Regions from separate parts of the Staphylococcus pseudintermedius genome, predicted to be linked through region 1. Evidence: a T-box and tRNA genes for the amino acid it is inferred to sense, from the RefSeq annotation. Region 1 holds a T-box; the other regions hold tRNA genes.

Region 1 (8,360 bases):
GAAGAATTGAAAGCGGCATATGATTTAGGGATTCGTGCCATTATGTTCTTTGGAATTCCGAATGAAAAAGATGCATGTGGGACCGGCGCATTTATTGAAGATGGCATCATTCAAAAAGCAACACGTTTGGCAAAGTCCATGTATAATGATTTATTAATTCTTGCCGATACATGTTTATGTGAATATACGGATCATGGTCATTGTGGTGTGATTGACACACATACACATGATGTCGATAATGATAAAACATTGCCTTTACTTGTTCAAACAGCTGTTTCTCAAGTGAAGGCGGGCGCAGATATTATTGCTCCTAGTAATATGATGGATGGATTTGTGGCAGCAATTCGCCAAGGTTTAGATGAAGCAGGATACTACCATATTCCAATTATGAGTTACGGGATTAAATATGCGTCAAGCTTCTTCGGCCCATTCCGTGATGCAGCGGAATCCGCACCATCATTTGGTGATAGAAAAACGTATCAAATGGACCCAGCGAACCGTCTTGAAGCGTTACGAGAGTTAGAATCTGATCTTAACGAAGGGGCAGATATGATGATTGTCAAGCCAGCGTTAAGTTATCTTGATATTATTCGTGATGTACGTAACAATAGCAACGTACCGATTATTGCTTATAATGTGAGTGGTGAGTACAGCATGACAAAAGCAGCAGCATTAAATGGTTGGATAGATGAAGAAAAAGTTGTGATGGAGCAAATGATTTCTATGAAACGCGCAGGAGCAGATATGATCATCACTTACTTTGCGAAAGACATTTGTCAATATTTAGATCAACAATAATAGGAGGCGGCAATATTGCGTTATAACGAATCAATTAAAGCATTTGAAAAAGCAGAACAACTGATGCCTGGAGGTGTGAACAGCCCTGTACGTGCATTTAAATCAGTAGACACACCAGCGATTTTTATGTCACGTGGTGAAGGAAGCCGTATTTATGATATTGACGGAAATGAATATATCGACTATGTGCTCAGTTGGGGACCGCTTATTTTAGGTCATCGTGATTCTAAAGTAATTGAAGCGATTCATGATGTTGTCGAACGTGGTACAAGCTTTGGCGCATCAACATTAGAAGAAAACCGTTTGGCTGAATTAGTGATTGAACGTGTGCCTTCCATTGAAAAAGTGCGGATGGTGTCATCAGGAACAGAGGCAACATTAGATACATTACGATTAGCACGTGGTTATACTGGCAAAAATAAAATCATTAAATTTGAAGGTAACTATCACGGTCATAGTGATTCGTTATTAATTAAAGCCGGCTCAGGAGTTGCAACGTTAGGTTTGCCAGATTCACCTGGTGTTCCAGAAGGTACGGCGAAAAATACAATTACGGTGCCTTATAACGATCTTGAAGCGGTGAAATACGCATTTGAAGAGTTTGGTGATGATATCGCAGCGGTCATTGTAGAGCCAGTCTCAGGAAACATGGGTGTCGTACCACCGATTAACAACTTCTTACAAGGGTTACGCGACATTACGAAAGAAAATGACGCTTTACTTATTTTTGATGAAGTGATGACAGGTTTTCGCGTAGGTTACAATTGTGCACAAGGCTACTTTAACGTCATTCCTGATTTAACGTGTCTAGGCAAAGTGATTGGCGGCGGTCTACCTGTTGGTGCTTTCGGTGGGCGTAAAGAAATTATGGATCATATTGCACCAAGCGGCGATATTTATCAAGCAGGTACATTATCAGGTAATCCGCTTGCAATGACGAGTGGTTATATGACTTTAAGCCAATTAACACCAGAAAGCTATGATTACTTTAATGAACTTGGTGATATGTTAGAAGAAGGTTTAACTGAAATCTTCGCCAAACATCAAGTGCCGTTAACAGTAAATCGAGCAGGTTCGATGATTGGATTCTTCTTAAATGAAGGGCCAGTCACAAACTTTAAAGAGGCAAATCAATCTGATCTAGAATTATTTGGTCAATTGTATCGTGAACTTGCTGAACAAGGTATTTTCTTGCCACCATCACAATTTGAAGGTATGTTTTTATCGACAGCACATACAAAAGAAGACATTGAAAAAACATTGCATGCTTTCGATGTTGCGTTAGAACGTCTCGGAAAATAATTAAATACAACTTAGATGAGGTGGGGATTGATGTGGTCCCGACCTCTTTTTTTCTAATGGTGTAAATTTGAAGCCTACTATCATACGTTTTTTGTATGCTAGTGATCATCATTTATCGCAATTCTAGCGTATGAGTTTTACGAATTGCATGTTCAATAGAAAAGCGTATAATATATGGTTGCTATGAGTGGAGTGAGGTCATACCGCAACTGTGTTAACCGTACTCCTCATTGTGATGAAAAATTAGGAGGCGAGGCCATGGTACAAAATAAAATGTTCAATAATTTACTTGTACTCGTCATTGCGATTTTGTTTGGTTGGCTCTTGTTTGCATTGCATATCATGTTGCCATGGATGTTCGGGCCCATTTTGGCAAGTATTTTTGTCGTAAAAGTACTAAAACGCGATGTTCAATGGCCGCTTTGGTTGAGTGAACTGGGTTTAATTATGCTCGGAGTTCAAATAGGGACTTCATTTACAAGAAGCGTGACAAGTGATATTAAAGATGATTGGCTCGCAATTGTTTTAGTGAGTGTCCTCATATTATTGTTAGCACTTGTCGTCTCCATTGGTTTTAGAAAAATTGCACATGTCAATCGTGAAACGGCAATTTTAAGCGTCATCCCAGGGGCGTTGAGTCAGATGATTGTAATGGCTGAAGAAAATAAAAAAGCAGACATCCTTGTCGTGAGTCTGACACAAACGTCACGTGTCATTTTTGTCGTGTTATTAGTGCCATTAATATCATTTTTCTTTAAAACTGATCATTCGAATCGTGTCACTGAAGCAAATGTACAATATTTAACAGATGTTTTAACGATACAACATATTGTAATCATTGCTTTAGGGATTGCAGTCGTTTATATACTGATGAAGTGGATCCATTTCCCTACAAAAATGTTGATGGCACCTATTGTTGTGTTAGTCATATGGAATTTTGTAACGAACCTTACATTCACACTTGATGCACCTATTATTGCAGGTGCGCAAATTATTTATATGATTCGTGTCGGTATTCAAATTGCGCATTTAACCGATCAATTAAAAGGGAGAATTGCAGTAGCAATTGCTTATCAAAATGTCATGCTCATTTTTGGAGCGTTAGCAATGGTTTATCTTGTACAATTCATTAACCATGCTTCTATTGATGAATTATTCCTCGGCGCGGCACCAGGTGGGATGAGTCAAATCGTCTTAGTCGCATTGGATATCGGAGCGGACGTTGCGATGATTTCAAGTTATCATATTTTCCGTATATTCTTTATTTTATTTTTAATAGCACCATTAGTCAGTGTGTATTTAAAATGTTTAGAGCGTAACAATAAAAATGATTTCAATTAAGGGCTTGGATAATGTCACGTCCAAGTCCTTTTATATTGCGCAATGTTATTGATGGGTATGTGAAATAGATTGATCTAATATGGTTTAGCGGTTGGGACATGATACTAAATGGCTGTTATAAAGGCCGGCAGCTTCCATAAATGAAAATGTAGTAACAGGACCAATAAATTTAAAACCATATTTTTTTAATGCTTTTGATAATGTTATAGCTGTATCATTGACGGTGATGCGTTCTTCTACAGATTGATATTTAAAATCAATCGGTGCCCCATCGACAAATGACCATAAAAACGAACTGAAACTATCGTAATCTTGTTCAATTTGAATATAACCTTTCGCTTGTGCGACGATGGCTTCTAATTTTGGACGATGATGTACGATATTTGGAAATACCATTAATGCATCAATATCTTCATCACGCATTTGTGCAATTTGATGGGGATCAAAATGATGAAATGCTTGTTGATAGGCTTCTTTCTTTTTTAAAATCGTTAACCAAGAAAGTCCCGCATGTTGTGATTCTAAGGCTAACAACTCAAATAAAGCGCGTGAATCATAGAGTGGTTTGCCCCAGCAGTGATCGTGATAATCGAGATAAAGTGGATCTTTTGTACCAAATGCACATGGGTTCACGTTTTCATTCCTCCTTGTATTGACTTCATTGTCGTTTCAGTATACTATAAGAATGAAATTAAAAATAGTGTTAGGGAAGAGTATGTTATTCGCTTTTTATAGAGAGTGCATGGGAGCTGGAAATGCATAAAAGTTATAACTGAAGGTAGCCCGTTTTGAACTTTAATTGAACTAAGAGTAGGTTAAAGCGTGTCATGAGCGTTAATCATAAGAGAGCAGTAGTGTAGAGATTTGTTTGCACTATTGAATATAGGTGGTACCGCGGAACATCCGTCCTATTTTGGACAGGTGTTTTTTTATTTTAATGGAGGGATTTTTAATGGAAATGAAACCGAAGTATAACCCGCAAGAAGTTGAAGCGGGTCGATATCAAAAATGGCTAGACCAAGAACTTTTTAAACCAAGTGATCATTCAGATAAACCTACATATACTATTGTGATTCCACCACCGAATGTGACAGGAAAGTTGCATTTAGGTCACGCGTGGGATACGACATTACAAGACATTTTAACACGTATGAAACGTATGCAAGGCTATGAAACGCTTTACTTGCCAGGCATGGACCATGCAGGTATCGCAACTCAAGCGAAAGTAGAAGCGAAAATGAGAGAAGAAGGTATCTCTCGTCATGATATTGGTCGTGAAAAGTTCCTTGAAAAGGCATGGGAATGGAAAGAAGAATATGCGTCATTTATTCGCCAACAATGGGCAAAGTTAGGTCTAGGTTTAGACTATTCTAGAGAGCGCTTTACATTGGATTCAGGATTAAGTCAAGCTGTCCGTAAAGTCTTTGTTGATATGTATAACAAAGGATTGATTTATCGTGGCGAACGTATCATTAACTGGGATCCAGCTGCGAGAACCGCACTTTCTGATATTGAAGTTGTTCACGAAGACGTCAATGGCAAGTTTTATCATTTTAAATATCCGTTTGCTGACGGTGAAGGCTACATGGAAATTGCTACGACACGTCCTGAAACGATGTTAGGAGATACTGCGATTGTCGTGAATCCAGATGATGAACGTTACCAAGATGTTATCGGTAAGACTGTGATTTTACCTGTCGTTGGTCGTGAATTACCGATTATTGCAGATGACTATGTCGATAAAGAATTTGGTAGTGGTGCAATGAAAGTAACACCTGCACATGACCCGAATGACTTTGAAATAGGGAATCGTCATAATTTAGAACGTATTGTTGTCATGGATGAAGCAGGGCGCATGAATGCTGAAGCGGGCAAATATGAAGGCATGGATCGTTTTGAATGCCGTAAACAGCTCGTTAAAGACTTGTTAGAAGAAGGTTTAGTTATTAAAATCGATGACCATGTCCATTCGGTAGGCCACTCTGAACGTTCGGGCGCTGTTGTTGAGCCATACTTATCAACACAATGGTTCGTTAAAATGGCTCCACTAGCAGAACAAGCTTTAAATAATCAAAAAACAAATGGCCGCATCGAATTTGTACCACCGCGTTTTGAAAAGACATTTAATCGTTGGATGGAAGAAATCCGTGACTGGACAATTTCGAGACAGCTTTGGTGGGGGCATCAAATTCCAGCGTGGTACCATAATGAAACTGGAGAGCTTTATGTAGGCGAAGAAGCACCTGTAGATATTGAGAATTGGACACAAGATGAAGACGTGCTAGATACGTGGTTCTCTAGTGCATTATGGCCGTTTTCAACTCTTGGTTGGCCAAATGAAGACGCAGCAGACTATCAACGTTTTTATCCAACGAATGTGTTAGTAACAGGCTACGACATTATTTTCTTCTGGGTTGCGCGTATGATTTTCCAAGGTTTAGAATTCACAGGTCAAAAACCATTTAACGACGTATTATTACATGGTTTAGTCCGTGCTGAAGATGGTCGTAAAATGAGTAAATCATTAGGTAATGGTGTGGACCCAATGGACGTCATTGATCAATATGGTGCCGACAGCTTACGTTATTTCTTGGCAACAGGGTCTTCACCAGGTCACGATTTACGTTATTCAACAGAAAAAGTAGAGTCTGTTTGGAACTTTATTAATAAAATTTGGAATGCCGCGCGTTTTAGTTTGATGAATATTGGTGACTCATTCAAATTTGAAGATATTAATTTATCGAGCGATTTATCAGTTGCAGATCAATGGATATTAACACGTTTGAATGAAACGATTGACACTGTCACACAGCTGAGCGACAAGTATGAATTTGGCGAAGTGGGACGCGTATTGTATAATTTTATTTGGGATGAGTTCTGCGACTGGTACATTGAAATGAGTAAAATTCCAATGAACGGTGACGATGAGGTTCAGAAAAACGTTACACGCTCTGTACTTAGTTATGCTTTAGATCGTATTATGCGTCTATTACATCCATTTATGCCGTTTGTCACTGAACACATTTGGCAAAATTTACCGCATGAAGGTGAATCTATCGTGACAAGTGCATGGCCAACAGTGGATGCATCGCTCGTGTTTGAAGAAAGTAAAGATGTGATGGAACAATTAGTTGAAATCATTAAAGCAGTACGTCAATCGCGTTTAGAAGTGAATACACCACTATCTAAAGAAATTCCAATTAAAATTCAAGCTAAAAATGAAACGATCCAACAATTATTGAAGACGAATCAACATTATTTGGAACGTTTCTGTAATCCAAGTACGCTTGAAATAGAAACACAAATCGACATTCCTGATAAAGCGATGACAACAGTCGTTGCTGCTGGTGAAGTCATTTTACCTATTGAAGGTTTGATTGATATGGACAAGGAATTAGAACGTCTAGAGAAAGATTTACAAAAATGGCAAAAAGAGTTAGATCGTGTTAATAAGAAATTATCAAACGAGAATTTTGTGAATAAAGCACCTGAGCACGTCATTAATGAAGAAAAAGAAAAGCAAGTGAAATATCAAGAGAAATATGATGGTGTCAAGGCGAGAATTGAACAATTAAAAGCGTAGGAGTCTTAGTTATGAATTATCTAGACAGTTTATATTGGATACACGAAAGAACAAAATTCGGCATTAAACCAGGTGTAAAACGTATGGAATGGATGCTCGATAAACTTGGTAATCCACAACAGAATATCCAAGCTATTCATGTCGGTGGGACGAATGGTAAAGGTTCTACGGTTGTTTATTTACGTGAAGCTTTACTCAAAAATGATTATCAAGTGGGTACTTTTACGTCTCCATATATCGAAACATTTAATGAACGAATCAGTTTAAATGGTTTACCAATTACAAACGAAGATATAGTAGCGCTAGTGGCTCGTGTGAAACCTGTCAGTGAAATGATGGAAGAACAAACTGAGTTAGGAGTTGCGACCGAATTTGAGATCATTACAACAATGATGTATCTCTATTTCGGCGAGCTTCATCCAGTTGATATCGTTATCGTTGAGGCAGGTCTAGGTGTCAAAAATGATTCTACAAATGTGATACAGCCATTGATGAGTATTTTGACGAGTATCGGTTTAGATCATACGGACATTCTCGGTCAAACGTATCTAGACATTGCTAAAGATAAAGCGGCAATTATTAAACCGCATACGCCAATTGTTTACGCTGTTAAAAATGAAGAAGCATTGAAGTATTTTAGAGATATCGCTGAACGATTAGATGCGAAAGCTTTAGAATTCGATCGTGATATTTTTATCAAATCAGAAGACGATGAATTTACATATCGTTATAAAGATTACGAATTAGAGAACTTAGCATTACACATGGTCGGCGAACACCAAAAGGAAAATGCAGCACTTGCAATTACTGCGTTAATTGAGTTGTATGAGCAAGAAAAAATTCAATTAGACTTCAACAAAATGATTGAAGGGATTGAACATGCGTATTGGACAGGTCGTATTGAACGTGTCTCTAAAGAACCGCTTATCATAATTGACGGTGCACATAATAAAGAAAGTGTTGACGCATTAGTGGACACAATTGAGAAGTATTACGATGTAGCGAAAGTAGACGTCTTATTTGCAGCTATTGAGGGGAAGCCGATTCATCATATGTTAGATGCTTTCCAAAGTATCGCAAAGCATATTTATGTGACAGGATTTGATTTTCCAAAAGCACTTCCTAAGCAAACGTTATATGATGAAATTGAATTTGGACAAAAATCAATGGTCGATAATTACATCTCATTTATAAACAACTACGATGGTGATGCATTGCTCATTACAGGTAGTCTTTATTTCATCAGTGAAGTGAAATCTAAAGTTGACTTTAATTCATAAAAATCGAACCACTTTGTATGTATTCCGAAAAATCGAGATACATATAAGGTGGTTTT
Region 2 (8,360 bases), 440 kb from region 1:
TTTATTCCCATCATTGGAAACACTGTCTGTATTAAACGAATCACCGAGCACGTGATTGACTGATAAAAATAAGAGCAATGCTAAAATGAAAGCAGTAAAACGTAAGCCCCATTTTGATTCTAACATCTAATTCACACCTTTCTTTCCAAAGTGTGAGCCAAACCAATGCTCTGTTAATAGTTCTTCAAACACTTCAGGTGATATATCTTTTCTCAATTTCCCATCAAATGTGACAGAAACTGATCCCGTCTCTTCAGACACAACGACGGTAAAGGCATCAGAAACTTCTGAAATTCCAACTGCTGCACGATGACGTGTGCCGAGACTTTTCGCGATTTTCGGACTATCTGACAACGGTAAATAACTGGCCGCTGTTGCAATTTTGTCACCTTGAATAATCATCGCGCCATCATGTAATGGCGTGTTCGGAATAAAGACGTTCGTCAATAATTCTTGTGAAATGTCAGAATGCATCGGTATACCCGTTTCGATGTAATCCTGTAAACCGGTTTCTTTTTCAAAGACAATTAACGCACCTATCCGTCGCTTGGCCATATACTGCACGGCTTTAGAGACTGAATCCACTAATTTGGGCACTTCTACTGTAGACGTCGTGGCATAGCGTTTGAACAAGCTCCCTCTCCCAAGTTGTTCTAACGCACGTCTAATTTCAGGTTGGAAAATTACAATAATGGCTAAGAACCCCCATTGTAATACCAAATCAAAAAGTCTCGAAGTCGTTGTCAGTTGTAAGTATTCACTGATTGCTTTCCCTACAAGTATAAATAATATCCCTTTTAATAATTGAATTGCTTTCGTCCCTTTAAAGACTGTAATCAGTAAATAAATGACATACCATACAATTAATAAATCTAGAATACCTGTGATGACCTCAAGCGTGCTTAAATTTTCAAAGAGGTGTGAAATTTGCATAGTATCTCCTCCGGTAATCTATTCCCATGTTCCTTATTATACCAATGTTCATAAGCGTTTGTCATATCAGAGTAAAAATAAATCACTTTTAAATATTTCATTCGATATATTCAATCGTTTTATGTAAAATAGGATGAATTCAACTGAACAACAAATCAAAAACGAGATAAAGATGACATACTTGCGCCTTACCTCGTTTCAATATTTAACATTCATATTTTAAATGATACTTTATAACAATGTTTCGCCAAAAAATGAACCTAACAGAGCAACGGCTTGTTCTGCAGTATGATTTTCTACATCTAAAAGTGGATTCACTTCAACAATATCCATTGATGTAATCATGCCGGATTGATTGAGTAATTCTAATGCATAATGACTCTCACGATAGGTTAAGCCACCTGAAACTTTCGTACCTGTACCCGGTGTTTCATTAGGATCTAAAGCATCGACATCTAATGATAAATGCACACCATCAGTCTTATCTTTTAAATATGCAATACTTTCTTCAATGACTGAACGAATACCCCGCTCATCAATATCAGCCATCGTATATGTACGAATTTGATGTTTCTTAATATATTCACGTTCACCAAAATCTAAATCACGCATACCGATTAGCACAATATTTTCTGGTTTCACTTTAGGTGCAAAGCCACCAAGTTGAACGAGCTTTTCATCCCCTTCACCCGCCAAAATACGTAATGGCATCCCGTGCATATTACCGGATGGCGATTCTTCTGGTACATTCAGATCACCATGTGCGTCATACCAAATGACACCTAAGTGATCATAATGCTCTGCAACACCCGAGATCGAACCAATAGCTAACGAATGGTCACCCCCTAAAATAACGGGGAAATGTTGTTGACGAATACTGTCCGACACTTTTTCCTTTAATGATTTTGAGAAAGCGAGAATCTCTTCATAATTTTGTAAACCCTCTTGTTGAGACATGAATTTCTCAATATCCACAGGAGGAACGTCAACGTTCCCTGTGTCAATGACCTCATGACCGATACGTTTTAAACGAGGTAACACCCCAGCATATCGAATAGCATCTGGCCCCAAATTAACACCTAGCTTTTTCTGCCCAAATGTAGTGGGTGCACCGATGAGTTCTATAATTTTATTCATTTGTTGTCTCCCCTTTTTTTAATGATTCATTTAACAATGTCTGCATCTCAATTGCCCCTTTAAATCAATTGAATATGCATACAATTTCAGAATAGTTGTTTAGACCGTTGAATTCAAGTGCTGTAATTATGTAGAAGTCGTATAGGATTTAACTATATGTGCTTTAATGAATTTTTATAACTATAAACTATGTGTACGACGATTGGATATGAATGAAACTGTAGATTTTATTCATTTTAAATTTTGTTAGAAAAAGAGCACCGAGCTGAGCGGTGTTCGAGATGCACGTACTGGATGTGGCGTTGCTAATAGCAGGAGGAGAAAAGGGCTAGAACCCAAAATAAAAACCCTATCCCATTTGGAATAAGGTTTGAAAGTGAGCCATAGAGGATTCGAACCTCTGACCCTCTGATTAAAAGTCAGATGCTCTACCAACTGAGCTAATGGCTCTTATGGCTGGGCTAGCTGGATTCGAACCAGCGAGTGACGGAGTCAAAGTCCGTTGCCTTACCGCTTGGCTATAGCCCATCGATGGTGGAGGGGGGCAGATTCGAACTGCCGAACCCGAAGGAGCGGATTTACAGTCCGCCGCGTTTAGCCACTTCGCTACCCCTCCGATATGTATGCAATTAAAAATGGTGGAGAATGACGGGTTCGAACCGCCGACCCTCTGCTTGTAAGGCAGATGCTCTCCCAGCTGAGCTAATTCTCCATATATCAATGACCCCTACGGGACTCGAACCCGTGTTACCGCCGTGAAAGGGCGGTGTCTTAACCGCTTGACCAAGGGGCCATGGCTCCACAGGTAGGACTCGAACCTACGACCGATCGGTTAACAGCCGATAGCTCTACCACTGAGCTACTGTGGATCAATCTTAACCTGGCACCGTCCTACTCTCGCGGAACGTAAGTCCGACTACCATCGGCGCTAAAGAGCTTAACTTCTGTGTTCGGCATGGGAACAGGTGTGACCTCTTTGCCATTGGCACCAGATTAAGTTGTTGAATGTTATACATTCAAAACTAGATAGTAAGTATATTTATCACAAGCATTACCTTATGAACAATTATGTTGATTAAGTCTTCGATCGATTAGTATTCGTCAGCTCCACGTATCGCTACGCTTCCACCTCGAACCTATTCACCTCATCATCTTTGAGGGATCTTATAACCGAAGTTGGGAAATCTCATCTCGAGGGGGGCTTCATGCTTAGATGCTTTCAGCACTTATCCCGTCCATACATAGCTACCCAGCTATGCCGTTGGCACGACAACTGGTACACCAGAGGTATGTCCATCCCGGTCCTCTCGTACTAAGGACAGCTCCTCTCAAATTTCCTACGCCCACGACGGATAGGGACCGAACTGTCTCACGACGTTCTGAACCCAGCTCGCGTACCGCTTTAATGGGCGAACAGCCCAACCCTTGGGACCGACTACAGCCCCAGGATGCGATGAGCCGACATCGAGGTGCCAAACCTCCCCGTCGATGTGAACTCTTGGGGGAGATAAGCCTGTTATCCCCGGGGTAGCTTTTATCCGTTGAGCGATGGCCCTTCCATGCGGAACCACCGGATCACTAAGTCCGTCTTTCGACCCTGCTCGACTTGTAGGTCTCGCAGTCAAGCTCCCTTATGCCTTTACACTCTATGAATGATTTCCAACCATTCTGAGGGAACCTTTGAGCGCCTCCGTTACTCTTTAGGAGGCGACCGCCCCAGTCAAACTGCCCGCCTGACACTGTCTCCCAGCACGATAAGTGCTGCGGGTTAGAAATCCAATACAATTAGGGTAGTATCCCACCAATGCCTCCACGTAAGCTAGCGCTCACGCTTCTAAGGCTCCTACCTATCCTGTACAAACTGTACCGAATTTCAATATCAGGCTACAGTAAAGCTCCACGGGGTCTTTCCGTCCTGTCGCGGGTAACCGGCATCTTCACCGGTACTATGATTTCACCGAGTCTCTCGTTGAGACAGTGCCCAAATCGTTACGCCTTTCGTGCGGGTCGGAACTTACCCGACAAGGAATTTCGCTACCTTAGGACCGTTATAGTTACGGCCGCCGTTTACTGGGGCTTCGATTCGTAGCTTCGCTTGCGCTAACCACTCCTCTTAACCTTCCAGCACCGGGCAGGCGTCAGCCCCTATACGTCACCTTACGGTTTAGCAGAGACCTGTGTTTTTGATAAACAGTCGCTTGGGCCTATTCACTGCGGCTCTTCGAAGCGTGAACCTCAAAGAGCACCCCTTCTCCCGAAGTTACGGGGTCATTTTGCCGAGTTCCTTAACGAGAGTTCGCTCGCTCACCTTAGAATTCTCATCTTGACTACCTGTGTCGGTTTGCGGTACGGGCACCGTTATTCTAGCTAGAGGCTTTTCTCGGCAGTGTGAAATCAACGACTCGAGGAACAAGTTCCTCTCCCCATCACAGCTCAATCTTAAGAGTGCCGGATTTGCCTAACACTCAATCTCACTGCTTGGACGTGCACTCCAACAGCACGCTTCGCCTATCCTACTGCGTCCCCCCATCGCTTAAAACGAATAATGGTGGTACAGGAATATCAACCTGTTATCCATCGCCTACGCCTGTCGGCCTCAGCTTAGGACCCGACTAACCCAGAGCGGACGAGCCTTCCTCTGGAAACCTTAGTCAATCGGTGGACGGGATTCTCACCCGTCTTTCGCTACTCACACCGGCATTCTCACTTCTAAGCGCTCCACATGTCCTTGCGATCATGCTTCAACGCCCTTAGAACGCTCTCCTACCATTGTCCAAAGGACAATCCACAGCTTCGGTAATATGTTTAGCCCCGGTACATTTTCGGCGCAGTGTCACTCGACTAGTGAGCTATTACGCACTCTTTAAATGATGGCTGCTTCTAAGCCAACATCCTAGTTGTCTGGGCAACGCCACATCCTTTTCCACTTAACATATATTTTGGGACCTTAGCTGGTGGTCTGGGCTGTTTCCCTTTCGAATATGGACCTTATCACCCACATTCTGACTCCCAAGTTAAATTATTTGGCATTCGGAGTTTGTCTGAATTCGGTAACCCGAGAGGGGCCCCTCGTCCAAACAGTGCTCTACCTCCAATAATCATCACTTGAGGCTAGCCCTAAAGCTATTTCGGAGAGAACCAGCTATCTCCAAGTTCGATTGGAATTTCTCCGCTACCCTCAGTTCATCCGCTCACTTTTCAACGTAAGTCGGTTCGGTCCTCCATTCAGTGTTACCTGAACTTCAACCTGACCAAGGGTAGATCACCTGGTTTCGGGTCTACGACCAAATACTCATTCGCCCTATTCAGACTCGCTTTCGCTACGGCTCCACATTTTCTGCTTAACCTTGCATCAGATCGTAACTCGCCGGTTCATTCTACAAAAGGCACGCCATCACCCATTAACGGGCTCTGACTACTTGTAAGCACACGGTTTCAAGTTCTCTTTCACTCCCCTTCCGGGGTACTTTTCACCTTTCCCTCACGGTACTGGTTCACTATCGGTCACTAGAGAGTATTTAGCCTTAGGAGATGGTCCTCCCAGATTCCGACGGAATTTCACGTGCTCCGTCGTACTCAGGATCCACTCAAGAGAGAATTCGCTTTCGACTACAGGATTATTACCTTCTCTGATTAACCTTTCCAGGTTATTCGTCTAACAAATTCTTTTGTAACTCCGTACAGAGTGTCCTACAACCCCAATAAGCAAGCTTATTGGTTTGGGCTCTTCCCGTTTCGCTCGCCGCTACTCAGGGAATCGATTTTTCTTTCTCTTCCTCCGGGTACTAAGATGTTTCAGTTCTCCGGGTCTGCCTTCTTGCATGCTATGTATTCACATGCAGATAACACGACATAACTCGTGCTGGGTTTCCCCATTCGGAAATCTCTGGATCAAAGCTTACTTACAGCTCCCCAAAGCATATCGTCGTTAGTAACGTCCTTCGTCGGCTTCTAGTGCCAAGGCATCCACCGTGCGCCCTTAATAACTTAATCTATATGATATTTTGGCAAACGTTCGCATTCGGCTTCATCACTTCACATTCACTCAGTTACTTACGTGCAGTAAGCGCCTTCGCTCATGCTTGTGATTCATAGACTGACAAACGTTTTCAAAACATCATGTCGTCTACCGAAATACAATCTTTTCCAAAATCACCAGTTATTAATTATGTGAGTCGTCATTTGACGACTAGCGATAATTTTTTGTTTCAAGCTTTTAAACGCTTGTCACTCGGTTTTGCTTGGTAAAATCTATACTTACTTATCTAGTTTTCAATGTACAATTCATTCTGAATCCTCAATGAATGAGCATTCAAAACTGAATACAATATGTCACGTTAATTCGCTTATCACCTGATGGTGATATTCCGTATATTATCCTTAGAAAGGAGGTGATCCAGCCGCACCTTCCGATACGGCTACCTTGTTACGACTTCACCCCAATCATTTGTCCCACCTTCGACGGCTAGCTCCAAAATGGTTACTCCACCGGCTTCGGGTGTTACAAACTCTCGTGGTGTGACGGGCGGTGTGTACAAGACCCGGGAACGTATTCACCGTAGCATGCTGATCTACGATTACTAGCGATTCCAGCTTCATGTAGTCGAGTTGCAGACTACAATCCGAACTGAGAACAACTTTATGGGATTTGCTTGACCTCGCGGTTTCGCTGCCCTTTGTATTGTCCATTGTAGCACGTGTGTAGCCCAAATCATAAGGGGCATGATGATTTGACGTCATCCCCACCTTCCTCCGGTTTGTCACCGGCAGTCAACTTAGAGTGCCCAACTGAATGATGGCAACTAAGTTCAAGGGTTGCGCTCGTTGCGGGACTTAACCCAACATCTCACGACACGAGCTGACGACAACCATGCACCACCTGTCACTTTGTCCTCCGAAGAGGAAAACTCTATCTCTAGAGCGGTCAAAGGATGTCAAGATTTGGTAAGGTTCTTCGCGTTGCTTCGAATTAAACCACATGCTCCACCGCTTGTGCGGGTCCCCGTCAATTCCTTTGAGTTTCAGTCTTGCGACCGTACTCCCCAGGCGGAGTGCTTAATGCGTTAGCTGCAGCACTAAGGGGCGGAAACCCCCTAACACTTAGCACTCATCGTTTACGGCGTGGACTACCAGGGTATCTAATCCTGTTTGATCCCCACGCTTTCGCACATCAGCGTCAGTTGCAGACCAGAAAGCCGCCTTCGCCACTGGTGTTCCTCCATATCTCTGCGCATTTCACCGCTACACATGGAATTCCACTTTCCTCTTCTGCACTCAAGTTTTCCAGTTTCCAATGACCCTCCACGGTTGAGCCGTGGGCTTTCACATCAGACTTAAAAAACCGCCTACGCGCGCTTTACGCCCAATAATTCCGGATAACGCTTGCCACCTACGTATTACCGCGGCTGCTGGCACGTAGTTAGCCGTGGCTTTCTGGTTAGGTACCGTCAAGATGTGCACAGTTACTTACACATTTGTTCTTCCCTAACAACAGAGCTTTACGATCCGAAGACCTTCATCACTCACGCGGCGTTGCTCCGTCAGGCTTTCGCCCATTGCGGAAGATTCCCTACTGCTGCCTCCCGTAGGAGTCTGGACCGTGTCTCAGTTCCAGTGTGGCCGATCACCCTCTCAGGTCGGCTACGTATCGTCGCCTTGGTAGGCCGTTACCCCACCAACTAGCTAATACGGCGCGGGTCCATCTATAAGTGACAGCAAGACCGTCTTTCACTGTAGAACCATGCGGTTCAACATGTTATCCGGCATTAGCCCCGGTTTCCCGGAGTTATTCCAGTCTTATAGGTAGGTTACCCACGTGTTACTCACCCGTCCGCCGCTAACGTCAAAGGAGCAAGCTCCTTATCTGTTCGCTCGACTTGCATGTATTAGGCACGCCGCCAGCGTTCATCCTGAGCCAGGATCAAACTCTCCATAAAAGAAGTAAGCTTGATATAGCTCGTTGATTGTTTAAGTCAATCACTCTCGAAAGTACTTTTGAAGTACTCAAATTATTGGAATTAACGTTGACATATTGTCATTCAGTTTTCAATGTTCACTACGTTTGTTAATCAAGTTTACTATATCTTCACTTAATTAACAAGACCTTTATTATTCTAAACTCAATCCTCAACATTTGCAATAGTAAATTTTACACCATTGAAATATTTTTGAATTAAATTTGTTTGCCGTTTTTAACGACTTTTACATCTTATCACCACTGTGATAAGTTGTCAATAAGAAATTTAAACTTTTTATTTCTTATTTTAAATGAGCGCTTTATTTCGCTCACA
Region 3 (8,360 bases), 1.2 Mb from region 1:
TCGGCAATGAAGTAGCGATGGAAACATCTCGTCGTGTTGCTAAAGAAGAAGGTATCTTAGGCGGTATTTCTTCAGGTGCGGCAATTTATGCGGCGATTCAAAAAGCGAAAGAACTAGGTAAAGGTAAGACAGTTGTAACGGTATTGCCAAGTAATGGTGAGCGTTACCTTTCTACACCACTTTATAATTTTGAATAAGAGACAACAGTAGGGCTGTGCACATACAGTCCTGCTTTTTTATTGCATTTTAGTGATACGGCTATAGAAAATGATGTGTCTCACTTAGACATCAAGTATGCTTATCATTCCGCTTTGAAGACGATGGCTGACATTGTATGAAAGCTTCAGAAATTTGTTATAATATACCTATTCTAAGGTGGATGTGAATGGTTGAATGAGGCGGAAAGGAAGATTGTAACATGCCACAAACACAAATTATGGGTATTTTAAATGTCACACCGGATTCGTTTTCAGATGGTGGGCGCTTTAATGAAGTTGATCGCGCGGTTGAACATGGGACTAAGATGGTTGAACAAGGCGCACATATCATTGATGTAGGAGGCGTATCCACACGTCCAGGTCACGAGGAAGTCACAGAGGAAGTCACAGTGGAGGAAGAACTTGCACGTGTCATCCCGGTCGTTAAAGCTTTACAACATTTGGACGTCACTATTTCAGTCGATACATTTCGAAGCGAAGTTGCAGAAGCTGCACTTGAAGCGGGTGCTACAATGATTAATGATCAGTGGGCAGGGCTTTATGATTCACGCATGTTTCAAGTGGTTGCGAAATACGACGCAGAAGTCATTTTAATGCATAATGGTGATGGCGAGCGGAACGTACCGGTGATGGACGAAATGCTTGTCATGTTATTAAAGCAAGCGAATAAAGCGGTGCTCGCCGGGATTGATCGTGAACGTATTTGGCTTGATCCGGGTATTGGATTTGCGACAACGCGTGAAGAAGAACAAGAAGTGATGTCACGGTTAGATGAACTTGTTGCAACAGGTTATAAAGTTTTGTTAGCGACGAGTCGAAAGCGTTTGATTAAATTTTTACTCGGTGGCGACAATCAAGTTGATGAGCGCGATGAAGCGACGGCAGCCACAACAGCTTACGGTATTATGAAAGGTGTACATGGTGTTCGTGTACATAATGTTTTAATGAATGCACGATTGGCCAAAACAATGGATGCGTTGAAAGGATATGAAGATGGAAGATAAAATATTTTTAAAAGGACTTGAATTTTATGCGTATCATGGCGCGCTCCCTGCAGAAAATGAAATCGGTCAAATTTTTACCGTTGATGTTGAAATGAAAGTGGATTTAAGTGTAGCAGGTACGTCTGATCGCGTGGAAGATACTGTACATTACGGTGAAGTATATGAAGATATCAAAGCCATTATGCATGGTTCTGCTGTGCAATTAATTGAACATCTTGCGGAACGTATTGCATTACGTATAAATTCACACTATAATCGTGTAATGGAAACGAAAGTTAGAATCACTAAAAAAAATCCACCTATACCTGGTTATTATCAAGGGGTCGGTGTAGAAATTGTGAGGGCGAATCACCATGATTGATGTGTATTTAGGTTTAGGCAGTAACATGGGTGACCGAGAAGCACAGTTAAAAGCAGCGATTGATTTATTAGATGCTCATGACAAGATTAATGTTGTTGCGATTTCACCTATTTATGAAACGAAGCCGGTCGGATATACAGAACAACCTGATTTTTTGAATTTATGCTTACACATTCAAACACAACTTTCTGCACAAGACTTGTTAAAGGTCGCTTTAGAAACTGAGGCAGAGTTACATCGTGTACGTAAAGTGCGATGGGGCCCACGTACAATGGATATTGACATTTTATTGTACGGCGATGAAATCATTGAAGAGGATGATTTAACGGTGCCGCACCCGCGTATGACTGAACGTGCTTTTGTGATGGTACCATTAAATGATATTGCTGCCAATGTTACCGAACCGCATTCGGGCCAAAAAATTCAACAGATCGTACCTCATGATGATACAGTAGTAAAATATAAAGCAATATTGTGATGGATTTTGGTGATTGACTTTGAATATATTGGAGGAAATTTGAAATGTGGAAAATTGGCGACGTTGAAATTGAAAACAGAGTCGTGCTTGCGCCTATGGCAGGTGTGTGTAACTCAGCATTTCGACTTACTGTAAAAGAGTTCGGTGCCGGGCTAGTGTGCGCAGAAATGGTGAGCGATAAAGCGATTTTGTTTAACAACCCAAAAACGATGAAAATGTTATACATCGATGAAAATGAACGTCCATTATCGTTACAAATTTTTGGTGGTGAAAAAGAAACATTAGTCGAAGCTGCCGAATATGTAGATAAAAATACAACAGCTGACATTATTGATATTAATATGGGCTGTCCAGTATCAAAAATCATTAAATGTGAAGCGGGTGCACGTTGGTTATTAGATCCGAACAAAATTTATGAAATGGTGTCGGCGGTAACAGAACGTGTGAGCAAGCCTGTGACATGTAAAATGCGTATCGGCTGGGATGAGGACCATATCTTCGCCGTTGAAAATGCAAAAGCTGCTGAACGTGCTGGTGCTGCGGCGATTTCGCTACATGGTCGCACACGTGTTCAAATGTACGAAGGTAAGGCAGATTGGGATATTATTCGTCAAGTGAAAGAAGCAGTTAACATTCCTGTCATCGGTAATGGTGACGTTACGAGTCCAGAACTTGCTGAAAAGATGCTTAAAGAGACAGGTGTGGATGCAGTCATGATTGGACGTGAAGCATTAGGCAATCCATGGATGATTTATCGTACGGTGCATTATTTAGAAACAGGCGAGTTAATTGATGAGCCTCAAATCGACGAAAAAATTGAGATTGCTTTATTACACTTGAATCGTCTCGTAGATTTAAAAGGTGAAAAAGTGGGCGTTATGGAAATGCGCAAACACGCGTCATGGTACCTTAAAGGTGTCAGAGGCAATGGTAAAGCGCGTAAAGCATTAAACCAGGCAGAAACCTTAGCCGAAATGACTGAGATTTTAACAGAATTCCGTGATGAACAAATGGAAAAACAAAAAATAGAGGCATAAGAAGCGAAAAGGAGAGGTAAGCATGACAGAAGAATTGAATGACCAAATGCAGGTCCGTCGACAAAAATTACAAGAATTAAGAGACTTAGGGATTGATCCATTCGGTGAGAAGTTTGAGCGTACTGGAACTGCGGAAACGTTAAAAGCTCAATGGGATCAATACGCAAAAGAAGAACTTGCTGAAAAAGAAACGGAAAGTCATACGGTAATTGCAGGTCGTATTATGACAAAACGTGGTAAAGGTAAAGCAGGATTTGCGCACGTTCAAGATTTATCGGGTCAAATTCAAATTTATGTACGTAAAGACCAAGTGGGTGACGCACAATTTGGTATTTGGAATACTGCAGACTTAGGTGATATTGTCGGCGTTGAAGGTATTATGTTTAAAACAAATACTGGAGAATTATCAGTAAAAGCGAAGTCATTCAAACTTTTATCTAAAGCGTTACGTCCATTACCGGACAAACATCACGGTTTACAAGATATTGAACAACGCTACCGTCAACGTTATCTTGACTTAATTACCAACGAAGAAAGCACGCAAACATTTATTAATCGTAGCCGTATTCTTCAAGAAATGCGTAATTACCTTAATGAAAAAGGGTTTTTAGAAGTGGAAACACCAATGATGCATCAAATCGCAGGGGGTGCTGCAGCGAAGCCATTCGTGACACACCACAACGCATTGGATGCAACACTTTACATGCGTATTGCCATCGAACTACACCTTAAACGTTTAATCGTAGGTGGTTTGGAGAAAGTATATGAAATCGGACGTGTATTCCGTAACGAAGGTGTTTCTACACGTCATAACCCAGAATTTACGATGATTGAATTGTATGAAGCGTATGCAGATTACAAAGATATTATGTCATTAACTGAAGAATTAGTTGCACACATCGCTCGTCGCGTATTAGGTACAACTTCAGTTCAGTACGGTGATGAAACAATTAATTTAGAACCACAATGGCGTAGATTACACATGGTCGATGCCGTTAAAGAAGCGACAGGTGTAGACTTTTATGAAGTGAAATCAGACAAAGAAGCACACGAATTAGCGAAAGCACATGGTATTGAAGTAGATGATAATATGAAGTATGGTCACATTCTAAATGAATTTTTCGAACAAAAAGTAGAAGAAACTTTAATTCAACCGACATTCATTTATGGTCATCCAATTGAAATCTCTCCTTTAGCTAAGAAGAACCCTGAAGATCCACGTTTCACTGATCGCTTTGAGTTGTTTATTGTAGGTCGCGAACATGCGAATGCGTTCACAGAATTAAATGACCCAATCGATCAACGTCAACGCTTTGAAGCACAATTAGTAGAAAAAGAGCAAGGTAACGACGAAGCACATGAAATGGATGAGGATTTCATTGAGGCATTAGAATACGGTATGCCGCCAACAGGTGGATTAGGTATCGGTATTGACCGCCTCGTGATGTTATTAACGAATTCTCCATCTATTCGTGACGTGTTATTATTCCCATATATGCGCCAAAAATAAGATGTATTATTAATCGCTTGTACATTGTCTATTCAGTGTACAGGCGTTTTTTAGCTTTAGTAAAGGAGAAAAGGATGAACACGAGGGACACTTCATATTGCGATGTGTAGAGGAGAGAATACTATGATGCATGGTGAATGGATATGGCGAGACTAGGTTGGTTTCACATGTGGTGGGCACAGAAATGGTCATGCAAATCGGTTTGAATTTATTTTAAAAAAAGGTGTTAAAAAGTGTTGACTTTGAAAAGATAATTGAGTATTATATAAAAGTCGTCAAATTGAACGGCAAAACAAATTTAAAATGTTTGTAAAAAACTTAAACAAAGTGTAAAATTAACTATTGAAAAGTATTTGCAAAACATGTATTATAAAAAGGTAGCCGATAAGCTACTTAATAAAATAATTATTGTCTGGTGACAATGGCAAAGAGGTCACACCTGTTCCCATGCCGAACACAGAAGTTAAGCTCTTTAGCGCCGATGGTAGTCGGACTTACGTTCCGCGAGAGTAGGACGTTGCCAGGCATTACATATGGAGAATTAGCTCAGCTGGGAGAGCATCTGCCTTACAAGCAGAGGGTCGGCGGTTCGATCCCGTCATTCTCCACCATTGCCGGCCTAGCTCAATTGGTAGAGCAACTGACTTGTAATCAGTAGGTTGGGGGTTCAAGTCCTCTGGCCGGCACCATTTTATGAGCCATTAGCTCAGTTGGTAGAGCATCTGACTTTTAATCAGAGGGTCAGAGGTTCGAATCCTCTATGGCTCACCATTCGAATACTATTGAGCAGAAGTAGTTCAGCGGTAGAATACGACCTTGCCAAGGTCGGGGTCGCGGGTTCGAATCCCGTCTTCTGCTCCATTATTTTTGCCGGGGTGGCGGAACTGGCAGACGCACAGGACTTAAAATCCTGCGGTGAGAGATCACCGTACCGGTTCGATTCCGGTCCTCGGCACCATCTTTAATTATGCGCCCGTAGCTCAATTGGATAGAGCGTTTGACTACGGATCAAAAGGTTATGGGTTCGACTCCTATCGGGCGCGCCATCTTAATAACGGGAAGTAGCTCAGCTTGGTAGAGCACTTGGTTTGGGACCAAGGGGTCGCAGGTTCAAATCCTGTCTTCCCGACTTCTGTAAAATAACATGGGGGCTTAGCTCAGCTGGGAGAGCGCCTGCTTTGCACGCAGGAGGTCAGCGGTTCGATCCCGCTAGTCTCCACCATTATATATTTGAAATGAACATTGAAAACTGAATGACAATATGTCAACGTTAATTCCAATAATTTGAGTACTTCAAAAGTACTTTCGAGAGTGATTGACTTAAACAATCAACGAGCTATATCAAGCTTACTTCTTTTATGGAGAGTTTGATCCTGGCTCAGGATGAACGCTGGCGGCGTGCCTAATACATGCAAGTCGAGCGAACAGATAAGGAGCTTGCTCCTTTGACGTTAGCGGCGGACGGGTGAGTAACACGTGGGTAACCTACCTATAAGACTGGAATAACTCCGGGAAACCGGGGCTAATGCCGGATAACATGTTGAACCGCATGGTTCTACAGTGAAAGACGGTCTTGCTGTCACTTATAGATGGACCCGCGCCGTATTAGCTAGTTGGTGGGGTAACGGCCTACCAAGGCGACGATACGTAGCCGACCTGAGAGGGTGATCGGCCACACTGGAACTGAGACACGGTCCAGACTCCTACGGGAGGCAGCAGTAGGGAATCTTCCGCAATGGGCGAAAGCCTGACGGAGCAACGCCGCGTGAGTGATGAAGGTCTTCGGATCGTAAAGCTCTGTTGTTAGGGAAGAACAAATGTGTAAGTAACTGTGCACATCTTGACGGTACCTAACCAGAAAGCCACGGCTAACTACGTGCCAGCAGCCGCGGTAATACGTAGGTGGCAAGCGTTATCCGGAATTATTGGGCGTAAAGCGCGCGTAGGCGGTTTTTTAAGTCTGATGTGAAAGCCCACGGCTCAACCGTGGAGGGTCATTGGAAACTGGAAAACTTGAGTGCAGAAGAGGAAAGTGGAATTCCATGTGTAGCGGTGAAATGCGCAGAGATATGGAGGAACACCAGTGGCGAAGGCGGCTTTCTGGTCTGCAACTGACGCTGATGTGCGAAAGCGTGGGGATCAAACAGGATTAGATACCCTGGTAGTCCACGCCGTAAACGATGAGTGCTAAGTGTTAGGGGGTTTCCGCCCCTTAGTGCTGCAGCTAACGCATTAAGCACTCCGCCTGGGGAGTACGGTCGCAAGACTGAAACTCAAAGGAATTGACGGGGACCCGCACAAGCGGTGGAGCATGTGGTTTAATTCGAAGCAACGCGAAGAACCTTACCAAATCTTGACATCCTTTGACCGCTCTAGAGATAGAGTTTTCCTCTTCGGAGGACAAAGTGACAGGTGGTGCATGGTTGTCGTCAGCTCGTGTCGTGAGATGTTGGGTTAAGTCCCGCAACGAGCGCAACCCTTGAACTTAGTTGCCATCATTCAGTTGGGCACTCTAAGTTGACTGCCGGTGACAAACCGGAGGAAGGTGGGGATGACGTCAAATCATCATGCCCCTTATGATTTGGGCTACACACGTGCTACAATGGACAATACAAAGGGCAGCGAAACCGCGAGGTCAAGCAAATCCCATAAAGTTGTTCTCAGTTCGGATTGTAGTCTGCAACTCGACTACATGAAGCTGGAATCGCTAGTAATCGTAGATCAGCATGCTACGGTGAATACGTTCCCGGGTCTTGTACACACCGCCCGTCACACCACGAGAGTTTGTAACACCCGAAGCCGGTGGAGTAACCATTTTGGAGCTAGCCGTCGAAGGTGGGACAAATGATTGGGGTGAAGTCGTAACAAGGTAGCCGTATCGGAAGGTGCGGCTGGATCACCTCCTTTCTAAGGATAATATACGGAATATCACCATCAGGTGATAAGCGAATTAACGTGACATATTGTATTCAGTTTTGAATGCTCATTCATTTGAGGGTTCAGAATGATTTGTACATTGAAAACTAGATAAGTAAGTATAGATTTTACCAAGCAAAACCGAGTGACAAGCGTTTAAAAGCTTGAAACAAAAAATTATCGCTAGTCGTCAAATGACGACTCACATAATTAATAACTGGTGATTTTGGAAAAAATTGTATTTCGGTAGACGACATGATGTTTTGAAAACGTTTGTCAGTCTATGAATCACAAGCATGAGCGAAGGCGCTTACTGCGCGTAAGTAACTGAGTGAATGTGAAGTGATGAAGCCGAATGCGAACGTTTGCCAAAATATCATATAGATTAAGTTATTAAGGGCGCACGGTGGATGCCTTGGCACTAGAAGCCGACGAAGGACGTTACTAACGACGATATGCTTTGGGGAGCTGTAAGTAAGCTTTGATCCAGAGATTTCTGAATGGGGAAACCCAGCACGAGTTATGTCGTGTTATCTGCATGTGAATACATAGCATGCAAGAAGGCAGACCCGGAGAACTGAAACATCTTAGTACCCGGAGGAAGAGAAAGAAAAATCGATTCCCTGAGTAGCGGCGAGCGAAACGGGAAGAGCCCAAACCAATAAGCTTGCTTATTGGGGTTGTAGGACACTCTGTACGGAGTTACAAAAGAATTTGTTAGACGAATAACCTGGAAAGGTTAATCATAGAAGGTAATAATCCTGTAGTCGAAAACGAATTCTCTCTTGAGTGGATCCTGAGTACGACGGAGCACGTGAAATTCCGTCGGAATCTGG

Evidence for each region. A T-box is a leader RNA that pairs with one kind of tRNA and senses whether it is charged. The one in region 1 lies ahead of P3U61_RS05505 (valine--tRNA ligase), so its partner is inferred to be a tRNA-Val.
Region 2: it encodes a tRNA-Val, which carries the amino acid that the T-box ahead of P3U61_RS05505 (valine--tRNA ligase) is inferred to sense. The anticodon was not compared.
Region 3: it encodes a tRNA-Val, which carries the amino acid that the T-box ahead of P3U61_RS05505 (valine--tRNA ligase) is inferred to sense. The anticodon was not compared.

Annotation. Positions count from the first base shown of each region.
Region 1 covers NZ_CP120150.1:1,161,906-1,170,265, forward strand. Annotated here, with positions in the region: gene hemB (porphobilinogen synthase) at 1-798, shown strand, start outside; gene hemL (glutamate-1-semialdehyde 2,1-aminomutase) at 862-2,100, shown strand; gene P3U61_RS05495 (AbrB family transcriptional regulator) at 2,359-3,441, shown strand; gene P3U61_RS05500 (DNA-3-methyladenine glycosylase I) at 3,526-4,074, opposite strand; T-box leader at 4,133-4,355, shown strand; gene P3U61_RS05505 (valine--tRNA ligase) at 4,394-7,024, shown strand; gene P3U61_RS05510 (bifunctional folylpolyglutamate synthase/dihydrofolate synthase) at 7,036-8,304, shown strand.
Region 2 covers NZ_CP120150.1:726,277-734,636, reverse strand. Annotated here, with positions in the region: gene P3U61_RS03295 (CdaR family protein) at 1-126, opposite strand, end outside; gene cdaA (diadenylate cyclase CdaA) at 127-933, opposite strand; gene rocF (arginase) at 1,165-2,070, opposite strand; tRNA gene P3U61_RS03280 (tRNA-Lys) at 2,448-2,520, opposite strand; tRNA gene P3U61_RS03275 (tRNA-Gln) at 2,524-2,598, opposite strand; tRNA gene P3U61_RS03270 (tRNA-Tyr) at 2,603-2,686, opposite strand; tRNA gene P3U61_RS03265 (tRNA-Val) at 2,707-2,782, opposite strand; tRNA gene P3U61_RS03260 (tRNA-Glu) at 2,792-2,863, opposite strand; tRNA gene P3U61_RS03255 (tRNA-Asn) at 2,865-2,939, opposite strand; rRNA gene rrf (5S ribosomal RNA) at 2,949-3,063, opposite strand; rRNA gene P3U61_RS03245 (23S ribosomal RNA) at 3,142-6,063, opposite strand; rRNA gene P3U61_RS03240 (16S ribosomal RNA) at 6,455-8,006, opposite strand.
Region 3 covers NZ_CP120150.1:2,322,633-2,330,992, reverse strand. Annotated here, with positions in the region: gene cysK (cysteine synthase A) at 1-197, shown strand, start outside; gene folP (dihydropteroate synthase) at 419-1,222, shown strand; gene folB (dihydroneopterin aldolase) at 1,212-1,583, shown strand; gene folK (2-amino-4-hydroxy-6-hydroxymethyldihydropteridine diphosphokinase) at 1,576-2,061, shown strand; gene dusB (tRNA dihydrouridine synthase DusB) at 2,106-3,098, shown strand; gene lysS (lysine--tRNA ligase) at 3,121-4,608, shown strand; rRNA gene rrf (5S ribosomal RNA) at 5,020-5,134, shown strand; tRNA gene P3U61_RS11055 (tRNA-Val) at 5,144-5,219, shown strand; tRNA gene P3U61_RS11050 (tRNA-Thr) at 5,222-5,297, shown strand; tRNA gene P3U61_RS11045 (tRNA-Lys) at 5,304-5,379, shown strand; tRNA gene P3U61_RS11040 (tRNA-Gly) at 5,395-5,469, shown strand; tRNA gene P3U61_RS11035 (tRNA-Leu) at 5,478-5,566, shown strand; tRNA gene P3U61_RS11030 (tRNA-Arg) at 5,578-5,654, shown strand; tRNA gene P3U61_RS11025 (tRNA-Pro) at 5,664-5,737, shown strand; tRNA gene P3U61_RS11020 (tRNA-Ala) at 5,755-5,830, shown strand; rRNA gene P3U61_RS11015 (16S ribosomal RNA) at 5,964-7,515, shown strand; rRNA gene P3U61_RS11010 (23S ribosomal RNA) at 7,908-8,360, shown strand, end outside.